2 regions of the Mesorhizobium sp. B3-1-7 genome follow, and region 1 is predicted to be linked to the other one. Evidence: predicted binding sites of a transcription regulator. Region 1 holds the regulator's gene; the other holds the start of a gene.

Region 1 (5,985 bases):
GCAAGCAATGTACTCTGGCGCAGGAATTCCGAACGCTCGCCGCCGCCGACCCAACAGGTGATGCGGGCTCCCCGCCGAGGCCGCAGCAAAGCCGGGCTTTCGCTCAACGCTTCCTTCTCGTCGATGTTCAGGGTCTCGTTCAGTGCGGTGAACATCAGCGGCCGAAGGTCGTGCAGGCCTGAGATCGAAACAACCTGGCGTATGCGCCGCGACACATCGGACGACAGCGGCGAGGCCGCGGTCACCATCCGGCTGACGAGATGTCCGCCGGCCGAGTGCCCGGTCAGCACCAGCGGACCATCGATCATCGCTGCCGCCTTCTCGATCGCTGCCGCAACCTCGTTGACGATGCCGCTGATCCTGGTCTGCGGGCAAAGCGTGTAAGAGGGCATGGCGACGGCAAAACCGTGGCCGACCGCACCTCCAGCCAGATGCGACCAGGAGGTCTTGTCTGATTCCATCCAGTAACCGCCATGGATGAACACGACGAGCCCCTTTGGCGCAGCAGGTGGGAGAAACAGATCGAACCGGTTGCGCGGCGCTTCGCCGTACACGATATCGAACCGCGCCCTGCCTTGCGCCAGCAGCTTTTCCCGAAAGGCCCGCGCCGGTTGATCCCAAGCCGCGGGCCAGCGGTCGCCGCCGGCGATGTTCGCGCCGTTGGCATAGGCGTTGTCCCAGTCGGCAATACGGTGTCCGAGCAACGGCCCCTCCACGATCAGCTCAATGTCGAGTGGTTTTGATTGGCATCGCCGCGGTCAGGTAACGGTTGTCTTGACCGCGAAGCGGGCTTCTCGCCAGACGCCGGTCCGCAAGATGTCCTCGAGCACTTCGACGGCATTCCAGACATCCCTGTAGCCGACATAGAGCGGGGTAAAACCGAAGCGCATGGTCGACGGCGCCCGAAAATCACCGATCACGCCGCGTTCGATCAGGGCCCGCATGATCTGGTAGCCATGCTGGTGAATGAAGGAAATCTGGCTGCCGCGTTTGGCGCCGTCGCGGGTGCTTTCCAGCGTAAGATCGTAACCGCCGCACCGTGCCTCGACGAGTTCGATGAACAGATCGGCCAGCGCAATGCTCTTCCTCCGCACCGTCGCCAGGTCAACGCCGTTCCAGATGTCGAGCGCGCCTTTCAGCGTCCGCATCGACAGGACCGGCTGCGTGCCGCACAGAAATCGGCGGATGCCGGTGCCTGGCGCATAGGCTTGCTCGAAGGCGAACGGCCGTGCATGGCTCCACCACCCGCTGAGCGGCTGCCGCACATCGGCAAGATGCCGCTCGGCCGCATAGATGAAGGCAGGAGAACCTGGCCCGCCATTGAGATATTTATAGGTGCAGCCGACGGCGAAATCGGCGCTTGCCCTGTCAAGTTCTACCGGCATGGCGCCCGCGCTGTGGCAGAGATCCCATACGATCAGCGCACCGGCGTCATGCGCCATGCGCGTAAGCGCCGCCATGTCGCGCAACTCGCCGGATTTGTAATTGACGTGGTTGACCAACACCACCGCCACGCGTTCGTCGATCAGTTCCTCGATGCTCGGCGCGTCCACGCCAGCCAGGCGCAGGACAGTGTTCTTTCCGGTCGAGGTCACCCCTTCGGCCATATAGATATCGGTCGGAAAACTGTCGCCCTCGGCAACGATCACGGTTCGGTCCGGCCGCATCGCCATCGCCGCGTGCAGCACTTTGTAGATGTTGATCGACGTGGTGTCGCAGACCACGGTCTGGCCCGGCGCCGCGCCGATCAGGCGTCCGAGCCGGTCGCCCAGCTCGACCGGCATGTCGAACCATCCATCCTTGTTCCAGGCACGAATGAGGTCATGCGCCCACTCCTCGGCAGCTGCCTTGCGCAACTCGTCGAATGCGGCGTGCGAGGCCGCTCCCAACGAATTCCCGTCGAGGTAGATCACCCCCTCCGGCAGGACAAAGCGATCGCGCAGGGCGCGCAGCGGATCCGCTGCATCCATCGCCTCGGTCTCGGCGAGATCAGGAATTCCCCCCATCATGCTGCCGCCTCCATTTCGGCATGGCGCCTCTCACGGCTGGCCAAGGACGGTTGTCTCACCACCGTCCGTGCCACGGCAAGAACCTTCTGCGCTATGTTAGCTGGTCCATAGACGGCGAAGACCATGGATCGGAATCATTGCCGAAGTTGGCATTTTGGGTCCGTTTCGTTCACGGTGAAGCACGTTCGCGCAAGAGCCGAAGCAATCCCGCCCGCGCCTTTGTGATGGTGTTGGACCGCGCTTCAGCTTAAGGAGGGCCGCATAATCGAGCGGAATCAATGACACCGCTGACCTGACTCGGCCAGGTATCCCTTGGATGCAACATTGTTTCCGAAGCCTCAACAAATTCACTAAACTTTAAACGGTTGCGGAACACAACTGGAACAGATAGTGTTTGTTCTGGGTTTGTTTTTCTGATTCCGGTTTCAGAACCCAAGGGGGCCGCCATGCTGACGCGCAAACAACATGAACTGCTGATGTTCATCCATGAACGCCTCAAGGAGAGCGGGATTCCGCCGTCTTTCGACGAGATGAAGGAAGCGCTCGATCTGGCCTCCAAATCGGGCATCCATCGGCTGATCACGGCGCTGGAAGAACGCGGCTTCATTCGCCGGCTGCCGAACCGGGCGCGCGCGCTTGAAGTGCTGCGGCTGCCCGACTCGATCGCGCCTGGCCTGAATGCCGCGAGAAAGTTTTCGCCGAGCGTCATCCAGGGCGGCCAGGGCAATCTTGGCCGCCAGGTCAAGCCGGCGGCGCCCTCTCGCACGCCGACACCCAGCAATGACGACGACGCTGTTTCGGCCGTGTCCATTCCGGTGATGGGCCGCATCGCCGCCGGCGTGCCGATAGACGCTATCCAGCACCAGACGCATTCGATCTCGGTGCCGCCGGACATGATCATGGGCGGCGAGCATTACGCGTTGGAGGTCAAGGGCGACTCGATGATCGAGGCCGGCATCTTCGACGGCGATACCGTCATCATCCGCAATGCCAACACGGCAAGCCCGGGTGAGATCGTGGTGGCGCTGGTCGACGATGAGGAGGCGACCCTGAAGCGTTTCCGCCGCAAGGGTGCCTCGATCGCGCTCGAAGCCGCCAACCCGGCGTATGAGACCCGTATCTTCGGACCGGACCGGGTCAAGGTTCAGGGTAAGCTCGTCGGACTCATCCGCCGTTACTGAGCAGAACCGCGCGGCGGTCTTCGCCGGAACTGCGTGCCACCTATTCTGTAGGCTGCGGCGCGACCGCCGGCTTTTCCGGTCGTTGATAGGGCGGCAGCCCCCTCGCCTCACGCGCGTATTTCCGCTGCTCGTGCCAGGGTCGGTACGGTTCTTCGACCGCGTAGCGAACGATTGGCCGCGCGGTTGCCGATTGCGGATCGAAGAAGATGGCGGCGCTGCCGTCGCGTGCCAGTTGCCGCTTGGTGACGACAAGCACGCGCGGATCGCGGCATGGGTTGTAGGCCGTGGCGTCGTCGATGACGATGAGGTCGGCGAAACCGCAAGCAGGCCGGGCGCTGGCGCGATTCTCGGTGAGCGCGACGATGGCGCCGGAAGGATGCCGGCCGATGCAGAGGTCGCCGATGCAGTAGAAGGGCGAGCCGGGCGGCAGGTCGACGGGATCGGCGATGTCGAGGGCGTCTTTAGCGAACGTCTCCGGCGGTACGATTTCCTCGGCTTTCAGCGCCCGTTTCCAGTTGTCCGTGGTGAACTCGTTGGAGCGCGTGCGGTTGATGGCAAGCTCGCCGCCGCCGATCGGCATCGCCACCAGATGCGCGTCCTCCGAGACAAGCACATCCGGGGCGCGGACATGCGGAATGGCCAGCAGCGCGGCGAGCGCGAAGGGTACGGCGGCAAGCCTCAGCCAGGTGGTGGCCATCGTCGCGATGACCAGCGCGACCGTCGCCAGCAGCACCGACTGGATCGAGATCAGCCCGACGGCGTCGACCGGTGAGCGCTCGGAGATCCACGCCGAAATGGCGATCATCGCCGTCAGGCCCTTGCCCATCACATAAAGGAATGGGCCGTCGAAGCCGAAGGGCATGGCCAGCGCGCTCAACACGGCAAACGGCATGACGATCAGTGAGACGATCGGCATGACCGCCAGATTGGCCAGCAGGCTGAGCGGCGACACCCGCTGGAAGTGCCAGATCGCAAACAACAATGTCGCGCTGCCCGCGATGAGCGATGTCACGGCGGCACCACCCACTCCGATCGCCAGTTTTCGCGATAGGAAGCCGAGGAACGAACGCTTTGCCGGCGGCGCGGTCGTTTTGCCGGCGCGATAGTCGGCAAAACCGGCATAGGCGCCGACCAGCGCGGCGGTGGCGGCGAAGGACATCTGGAAGCTTGGGCCGACCACTTCGTGCGGCGAGACAAGGATAACGGCGATGGCCGAGATCGCCAGGTTGCGCATGGTGAGCGCCGCGCGGTCGAAGAGCACGGCGGCAAGCATCACGGCCAGCATGATGAAACTCCGCTCGGCCGCCACCACGATGCCGGAGATCACGAGGTAGGCGGCGATCGAGAGCAGCGCGATTCCAGCGGCATATTTCTTCACCGGTCGGCGCGACGAGAAATCCGGAAACAGCGCGAAGGCGCCGCGCAAAAGGACCATGATCGTGCCGGCGACCAGCGCCATATGCAGGCCGGAGATCGAAATGATGTGGTAGATGCCGGTCCGTCGCATCGACTCGTTGATCGCCTCCGGAATGCCGGCACGAACGCCGACGATCAGTGCCGCTGCGATCTCGCCTTCGGATCCGCCGATGGCGCTCCTGATGTGATCGGCGATCCCTTCGCGCGCGTTTTCCACCGCCGATGCGATGCGGGCGCCAAAGGGCGCCTCCACCGGCGCAATCAGCTTTGGATCACCCAGGAAAAAGCCGCTGCCGCCAATGCCGGCAAAATAGCTGTCGAAGGAAAAGTCGTAGCTGTCCGGCCGAACCGGACCTGTCGGCGGCAGCAGCTTGGCATAGCCGGTCAGCATCGACCCGGCTGTCATGCCGGACGGGATCCTGCGGGCCGACAACCTGACGCGGTCCGGCGCGTAGCGCAGCTTCGGATGTTCCGTGGAAATCAGGTCGATGGTCAGCCGGACACGGCCATTGGCCATCGCCTCGGCGGTGACGAGGCGGCCCGTCAGCCGTGTCTGGATTTCCGAACCCAGCATCGGGGTTGCCATCCGCCAGGTCTCGACCTTGGCCGCGAGAAAGCCCAAGGCGCAGAAAAACGCCGCCATGAAGACAAGGTGCGTTCTGTGCCGGGAATGTGAGACCGCCGCGCAGACTGCCATCAGGGCCACTGCCGCAAGCGGCCTGTAGAGATCCGGCTCGACGCTCAGCGAGAAGTAATAGATGACGCCGGCGGCCAAAAACACCGGCACCAGCAGGAAGCCGATGCCGCGGTCGAGCTCGGTGGCGGCAGCGGTGCCGATGCTTCGGCGCAGTGCGGGAAGCGAGGCGCGGCCAAGCTGTTTGCGGATTCGGCCGACGCTCGCCGTTGGCGAGACCGGCTGTATTGCACCGTCACCGGGTGGCATAAACTCGGTAGGTGCCCGCGGCTCCGGAAGCGAAACCGGCGCTCCCTCTTCGGGCGCGGCATGGGCAAACATCAGGCGTTCGCTGACGCCAGCTGTCGTTCCCCCGCCCTCCTCCGCGCCCCGGCCATGTCCAGCCATCGGGTCTGCCCCTTGCGCCCCAGACCGCCTATGCTACATGAACGCCGGTCGCGTGGAAGTCCGCGCGAAACATGCATTTTTTCAGTGCTTCCTCGAGAGTTCCATGTCCGACAAGGTCGTCACCCGTTTTGCCCCCTCGCCCACAGGCTACCTGCATATTGGCGGGGCGCGTACGGCGCTGTTCAACTGGCTCTATGCCAGGCACACCGGCGGCACGATGCTGCTGCGCATCGAGGATACCGATCGCGAGCGCTCCACCGAAGCTGCCACCGCCGCCATTCTCGACGGGCTGACCTGG
Region 2 (5,985 bases), on a different contig from region 1:
CGCGCGCCAGCCGCCTGCAGATGGGCGTTCACCGCATCGCGCACCTTGTCGCCCGACCACGCTTTGGCCAGGTCGACATGCGCCACCTGGGCAGTGGCGTGCACGCCGGCATCGGTGCGGCCGGCGGCACGTATTCTCACGGCCTCGCCGCAGAACTTTTCGATCGCCTGCTCGATCGCCTGCTGCACCGAGGGCTGGTCGGCCTGATGCTGCCAGCCGGCGAACTGGCTGCCGTCATATTCGATATCGAGCCGAAAACGCGGCATGCCAGCTGTGCTTTCGCCTTAACCTAGGCGGCTAAAGCGGTGAAGGCTGAAGCGTAGACCAGCTTGCCGGTCTCGGGCGAGTCGCCCCAGGCGAGCGCCTGCAGCGCCTCGCCCTGATATTCGCTTTCGAACTTTCCGGCGCGGGCGTGGGTGTAGCCGAAGCGGCCGTAATAGACCGGATCGCCCAGAACCACGGCCAGCGTCTCGCCGGCTTCCTTGAGCCGGACATGCGCCTCGCGGATCAGCGCGCCGCCGATGCCGGTGCCGTGGAAGGAGGGCTCGACCGCCAGCGGCGCCAGCGCGACAGCGGCGAACTGCTTGGCGCCGTTCTGCACGAAAAGCCGCGAGAAAAGAATATGGCCGACGACCTGGCCGTCTTCCTCGGCAACCAGTTCGACGACGGCATCGCCGCCAGTGACAATCGCGTCGACCAGGCCGGCTTCCGCCTGCTGGCCAAAGGCATGCTCTTCGACGAGGCGGATCGCCTCGCGATCCCGCGGCGTCGCCGCGCGTATCGACATCATGCTCATGTGAGTTTCGTTCCTTTTTCGATCTTGGCTCCGCGCAAAAACTCCTGCGCGGCGGCAGGCCTTCCGCCCGCCCGTTGAACTTCGACCAGCCTGACCGCGCCCGACCCGCAGGCGACCGTCAGCCGGTCATCGAGAATTCCTCCCGACTCGCCGACGCCATCCGAGAGCGTCGAGCGAAGCAGTTTCAGCCGCTCCATGCGGCCGCCAATTTCGACCTCGCACCACGCGCCCGGAAAGGGCGAGAGGCCGCGAATGTGATTGTGGACTTCGCCAGAAGGCCGCGTCCAGTCTACGCGTGTCTCCGATTTATCGATCTTTCGGGCGTAGGTCACCCCTGCCGTCGCCTGTTGGGCAAATGTCAGACAATTTATCCCCAACTGGGCGAGTGCCTCAACCATCAGCGAAGCGCCCTGAACCATCAGGAGGTCGTGCAATTCGCCGGCCGTCATATCGGGTGCGATGGCGACTTTTTCAACCATTGCCACCGGCCCGGTGTCCAAACCTTCTTCCATGCGCATGATCATCATGCCGGTCTCCGCATCGCCGGCCATGATCGCGCGCTGGATGGGAGCAGCACCACGCCAGCGTGGCAAAAGCGAGGCGTGGCCGTTCAGACAGCCCAGCCTCGGCGCGTCCAAAACGGCTTTCGGCAACAGCAATCCGTAGGCGACGACGACCGCGAGATCGGCCCGCAAGGCGGCGAAGGCCTGCTGCTCGGCCTCGCCTTTCAGCGATGTCGGCGTGCGCATTTCGAGCCCCAGCCGCTCGGCCTCGCGCTGCACCGGCGAGGGCGTCAGCTCCAGCCCGCGCCGGCCGGCGGCGCGCGGCGGCTGGGTGTAGACGGCCGCGATCTCGTGGCCGGCCTCGGCGATGGCGCGCAAGGTCGGCACGGAAAAATCCGGCGTGCCCATGAAGATGACGCGAAGCGGCATGACGTCTTGCGATCCTGTTTCATGGCAGCTCCAGGTGCTCGCGCGGTCCAGACCGCCCCTAGCCCACCATCTTGCCCGGCACCTTGTCCTTGGCGAGCTTCTTGAACTTCCTCACCACCATGTCGCGCTTCAGCTTCGAGATGTGGTCGATGAACAATACGCCGTTGAGATGGTCGATCTCGTGCTGCAGGCAGGTGGCCATCAGGCCTTCCGCCTGCATTTCCTGCAGCTTGCCGTCGCGGTCGAGATACTTCACCCGCACCGAAGCCGGGCGCTCGACCTCGGCATAATAGTCTGGGATCGACAGGCAGCCTTCCTCATAGACGGAACGCTGGTCGGAACTTTCGAGCACTTCCGGATTGATGAAGACATGCGGCTCCGGCGGCTCGCCTTCCTTGGCGAGGTCGATGACCAGCAGCCGCCGCGGCTCGCCGACCTGGATCGCCGCAAGGCCGATGCCCGGCGCGTCATACATGGTGTCGAGCATGTCGTCGGCCAACTTGCGCAAATCGGCGTCGACGCGCTCGACCGGCTCGGAAACCTGGCGCAGGACAGGATCGGGAAGGATGATGAGAGGCTTGATCGACATGGCGTCTCACCTAAGACCTCGCTTGAAAAGCGTCAACCGGGGCATCTTTGGCTTGTTCACGTTTTGATCTGTGCCAGGCGGCCGAATCGGTTATGCTGGCCAAATGAACGACATGACCTCCACGCTTTCCGAGCCCATCGCGCGGCTTGGCGCCACGACCATCACGTTTGGCCAGGCGCTGGCTTTCGGCGCAGTCCTTCTGCTTGCGCTGTTCGTGGCGCTCGTGGTCGCCTTGTGGCGCGCGGCCGGCGCGCGCGCGGTGGCGGCCGCCGAAGCCGCCGACCATGCCCGCGATGCCGAGGCGAGGATGGCCGACATTATGCAGGCGCAGGCCGAGATGCAGGGGCGCATGGGCGCGATCGCCGAAGTTTTTGGGGCGAGGCAGGCCGAGCTCACCCAGTCGCTCGGACAACGGCTCGACGCCATGACCGGGCGTCTCGGCCAGACCATGGCCGAGCAGACCAAGTCGACGCATGAGAGCCTGGCCAAGCTGCAGGAGCGGCTGGCGGTGATCGACACCGCGCAGGGCAACATCCAGTCCTTGGCCGGCCAGGTCGTGCAGTTGCAGGCAATCCTCTCCAACAAGCAGACGCGCGGCGCCTTCGGCCAGTCGCGGATGGAGGCGATCGTCGCCGACGGCCTGCCGCACGGCGCCTACGAATTCCAGGCCAGTCTGAGCAACGGCAGCCGGCCCGACTGCCTGGTGCGGATGCCGAACGGCGCGCCGATGCTGGCCGTCGATGCCAAGTTCCCGCTCGAAGCCTGGAACGCCATCCGGGCCGCCGAGGGCGCCGACATGCAGAAGGCGGCGGCGCAGGCTTTTCGGCGCGACATCGAGATACATATCCGCGATATCGCTGAAAAATATCTGATCCAGGGCGAGACGCAGGACACCGCCTTCATGTTCGTGCCGTCGGAATCGGTGTTCGCCGAAATCCACGAGAATTTCGAGGCGGTGGTGCAGAAGGCGCACCGCGCCCGCGTCGTCATCGTCTCGCCCTCGCTGCTGATGCTGTCGATCCAGGTCATCCAGTCGATCCTGAAGGACGCCCGCATGCGCGAGCAGGCGCATCTGATCCAGGGCGAGGTCATCCGGCTGATGGAGGATGTGGCGCGGGTCGACGAGCGGGTGCGCCGGCTGCAGACGCATTTCGGCCAGGCGACCAAGGACATCGACGACATCCTGGTGTCGACGTCGAAAGTGACCAAGCGCGGCCAGAAGATCGAGGCGCTGGAGTTTGCCGAGGGCGAGGCCGAGCCGCCGCGCAACGGGCCGGCCAAGGTCGAGGCCGGGGCGCGCGTGGCCGATTCAAAGACGGGTCAGCTCAGGCTGCGCGTCGTCGAGGGCGACGAGTAGTCGCGGAAGATTCGGCCAATCGCCAAGGCTCGCGCCAGCTGGCCGATCCGATAGCGCTATTGCTCTTCCGTCGTCGCCATGCCCTCGAATTCCGGAAGCCAGCGCAGGGCCGACCGGTGCCATTTCTGCTGTCTGGGAACCAAGTCCTGACGCTGCCGCGCGGTCCCGACCCTGATCCCATAAACCTTCGGACCATCGCCGACCGACGTTGCATAAAGATGCGAGCCGCAGTCGGCACAAAAAGCCTGGGCGCGCCTGGCGCCGCTTGCCACGACCTTGATGTAGATCTTCGGCGCGCCCCTGGTGATCCGGTAGTCGCTTTCCGGCGCCGGAACGGTGACCCGAAAGGCCGTGCCGGTCAGCTGCTGGCAGTCGGTGCAGTGGCAGATCGAGGTCTTTTGCGGATCGACCTCCGCCTCATAGGCGATCGCGCCGCAGTGGCATCCGCCGTCGATCTTCATCAGCTTTCCTCCTCACGAAGTTCGTTGCGTTGAACCTAACTCTCGTCCGAAGCCTCGGCGATGGCCTCGCGCCGCTGCTCCCATGTGCCAGTCGTTTGCGGCTTGACGAAGAGCCTGGATATCTGCGGCATTTCCTGCTTCAGCCTTGCCTCCAGGCGCTCGACGCAGGCCTCGATCTCGGGCGCGGTGAGATGATCCTCGAATTCGATGCTCAAACCCGCGACGATTTCCTCCGGACCGATATGGACGCTCAGGATTCCGTTCGCCCGCTGGACCGCCGGATCCTCCTGGACGATCGCCAGCACCTTCTTCTGCACTTCGGACGAGGCAGGTTCACCCAGCAGCAGGCCCTTGCTCTCGCGCGCCAGGAAGATGGCCGTGGCGCCCAGGATGATGGCGATGCCGATCGAGCCGACGCCGTCGAGCTCGGGGATTTCCAGAAGTTCGGCCGACAGGATGCCGGCGAAGGCGACGATAAGGCCAAGCAGCGCGGCGCTGTCCTCGAACAGCACCGTGTAGACGCTCGGATCCTTGCTCGATTGCACAGCCTGCAGCCAGCCTTGCTTACCCTTCTGCTGCCGGAACTCCTTCAGCGCCACCAGCCATGAGCTGCCCTCGAAGACGAAGGAGAGGGCAAGCACGATGTAGTTGACCTTGGCATTGACGACCGGTTCGGGCGCCATGATGTGGATAACGCCCTCATAGAAGGAAACGCCGGCGCCGAGCGCGAACACCAGAAGCGCCACGATGAAGCTCCAGAAATAGAGCTCGCGTCCGTGGCCGAGCGGGTGGGTGCGGTCGGGCGGCCGCGCGGCGCGGTGCATGCCATAGAGCAGGAGACCGCCATTGCCGGTGTCGACCAGCGAATGCACGCCTTCCGACAGCATGGAGGACGAACCGGTGAAGAACGCAGCCGCGAATTTGGTCAGCGCGATCGCCAAATTGCCGGCGAGCGCGGCATAGATCACTCGTCTTGACCCGCTATGTCCTGCCATTCGATCTCCCGGCGCGCCCGAGCATTGATGCCCGCCCAGGCGAAACTCCACAGACAATGCGCCAGGCAGTCCGAAGTTCAAGCCACCACAGCGCGCTCGAGCCAGCAAGGCGTCGGGAAACCGGTTGACATCCGGCTGGACGGCTTCGCAAGCGAGGCGGGCCTCTTGCGGTCCGGCATTTCTCTTGTTTCACTTGCACGTCCACAATCGGAGGAGCGAATCATGGCTAAAGGTGCGATGAAGGCGGGCAAGGAAGCCCGCAAGCCGAAGAAGGACGCCAAGAAGCCCGCTGCGGCCCCGGCTCCGAAGGCGCCGCCGGTCAAGGCGATGCGCATAAAGGAAAAGTAAGCGGACGAAATTCGGTCGATCCGGCTCAACGCAGACTTTGAACCGGCGGCATGACAATGCTGCCGGTGTTTTGTTGATCGGGAAACAGGCCACCCCATATCAAGGGCGAGGACGACCTCGCTTCCCCGAAAACCGGCCGGGACGACCCGCCACCAGGCATCTCAAGTGATGCCGGAATGACGGAGTGTCTTCGATGTCCTGGATTCTTCTTTTCTTCGCCGGCCTGTTCGAGATCGGCTGGGCGATCGGCCTCAAATATACCGACGGCTTCTCGAAGCCGCTGCCGACCCTTCTCACCATTGCCTCGATGATCGTCAGCCTCGGCCTGCTCGGGCTGGCGCTGAAGACGCTGCCCGTCGGCACGGCCTACGCGGTGTGGACCGGAATCGGCACCGTCGGCACGGCGCTGCTCGGCATCTGGCTGCTCGGCGAGCCCGCGACGATTGTCCGGCTCGCCTGTATCGGCCTGATCGTCTGCGGCATCGTCGGGCTGAAACTGGTCGCCTA

What was found. Region 1 encodes LexA, which represses DNA repair genes until DNA is damaged. Its sites were predicted from a motif close to TGTTCNNNNTGTGTTCNG; they were not measured.
Region 2: the regulator LexA is predicted to act here: its motif matches at 2,371-2,388, upstream of FJ417_RS08190 (DNA recombination protein RmuC).

What each region holds. Positions count from the first base shown of each region.
Region 1 is NZ_VFTL01000005.1:79,411-85,395, forward strand. Features, by position in the region: gene FJ417_RS05710 (alpha/beta hydrolase) at 1-704, opposite strand, end outside; gene kynU (kynureninase) at 759-2,006, opposite strand; gene lexA (transcriptional repressor LexA) at 2,456-3,190, shown strand; gene FJ417_RS05725 (ComEC/Rec2 family competence protein) at 3,231-5,687, opposite strand; gene gltX (glutamate--tRNA ligase) at 5,791-5,985, shown strand, end outside.
Region 2 is NZ_VFTL01000007.1:126,199-132,183, forward strand. Features, by position in the region: gene truA (tRNA pseudouridine(38-40) synthase TruA) at 1-266, opposite strand, end outside; gene FJ417_RS08175 (N-acetyltransferase) at 290-796, opposite strand; gene fmt (methionyl-tRNA formyltransferase) at 793-1,728, opposite strand; gene def (peptide deformylase) at 1,787-2,317, opposite strand; gene FJ417_RS08190 (DNA recombination protein RmuC) at 2,421-3,674, shown strand; gene FJ417_RS08195 (GFA family protein) at 3,731-4,135, opposite strand; gene FJ417_RS08200 (cation diffusion facilitator family transporter) at 4,171-5,130, opposite strand; gene FJ417_RS33785 (hypothetical protein) at 5,353-5,478, shown strand; gene sugE (quaternary ammonium compound efflux SMR transporter SugE) at 5,672-5,985, shown strand, end outside.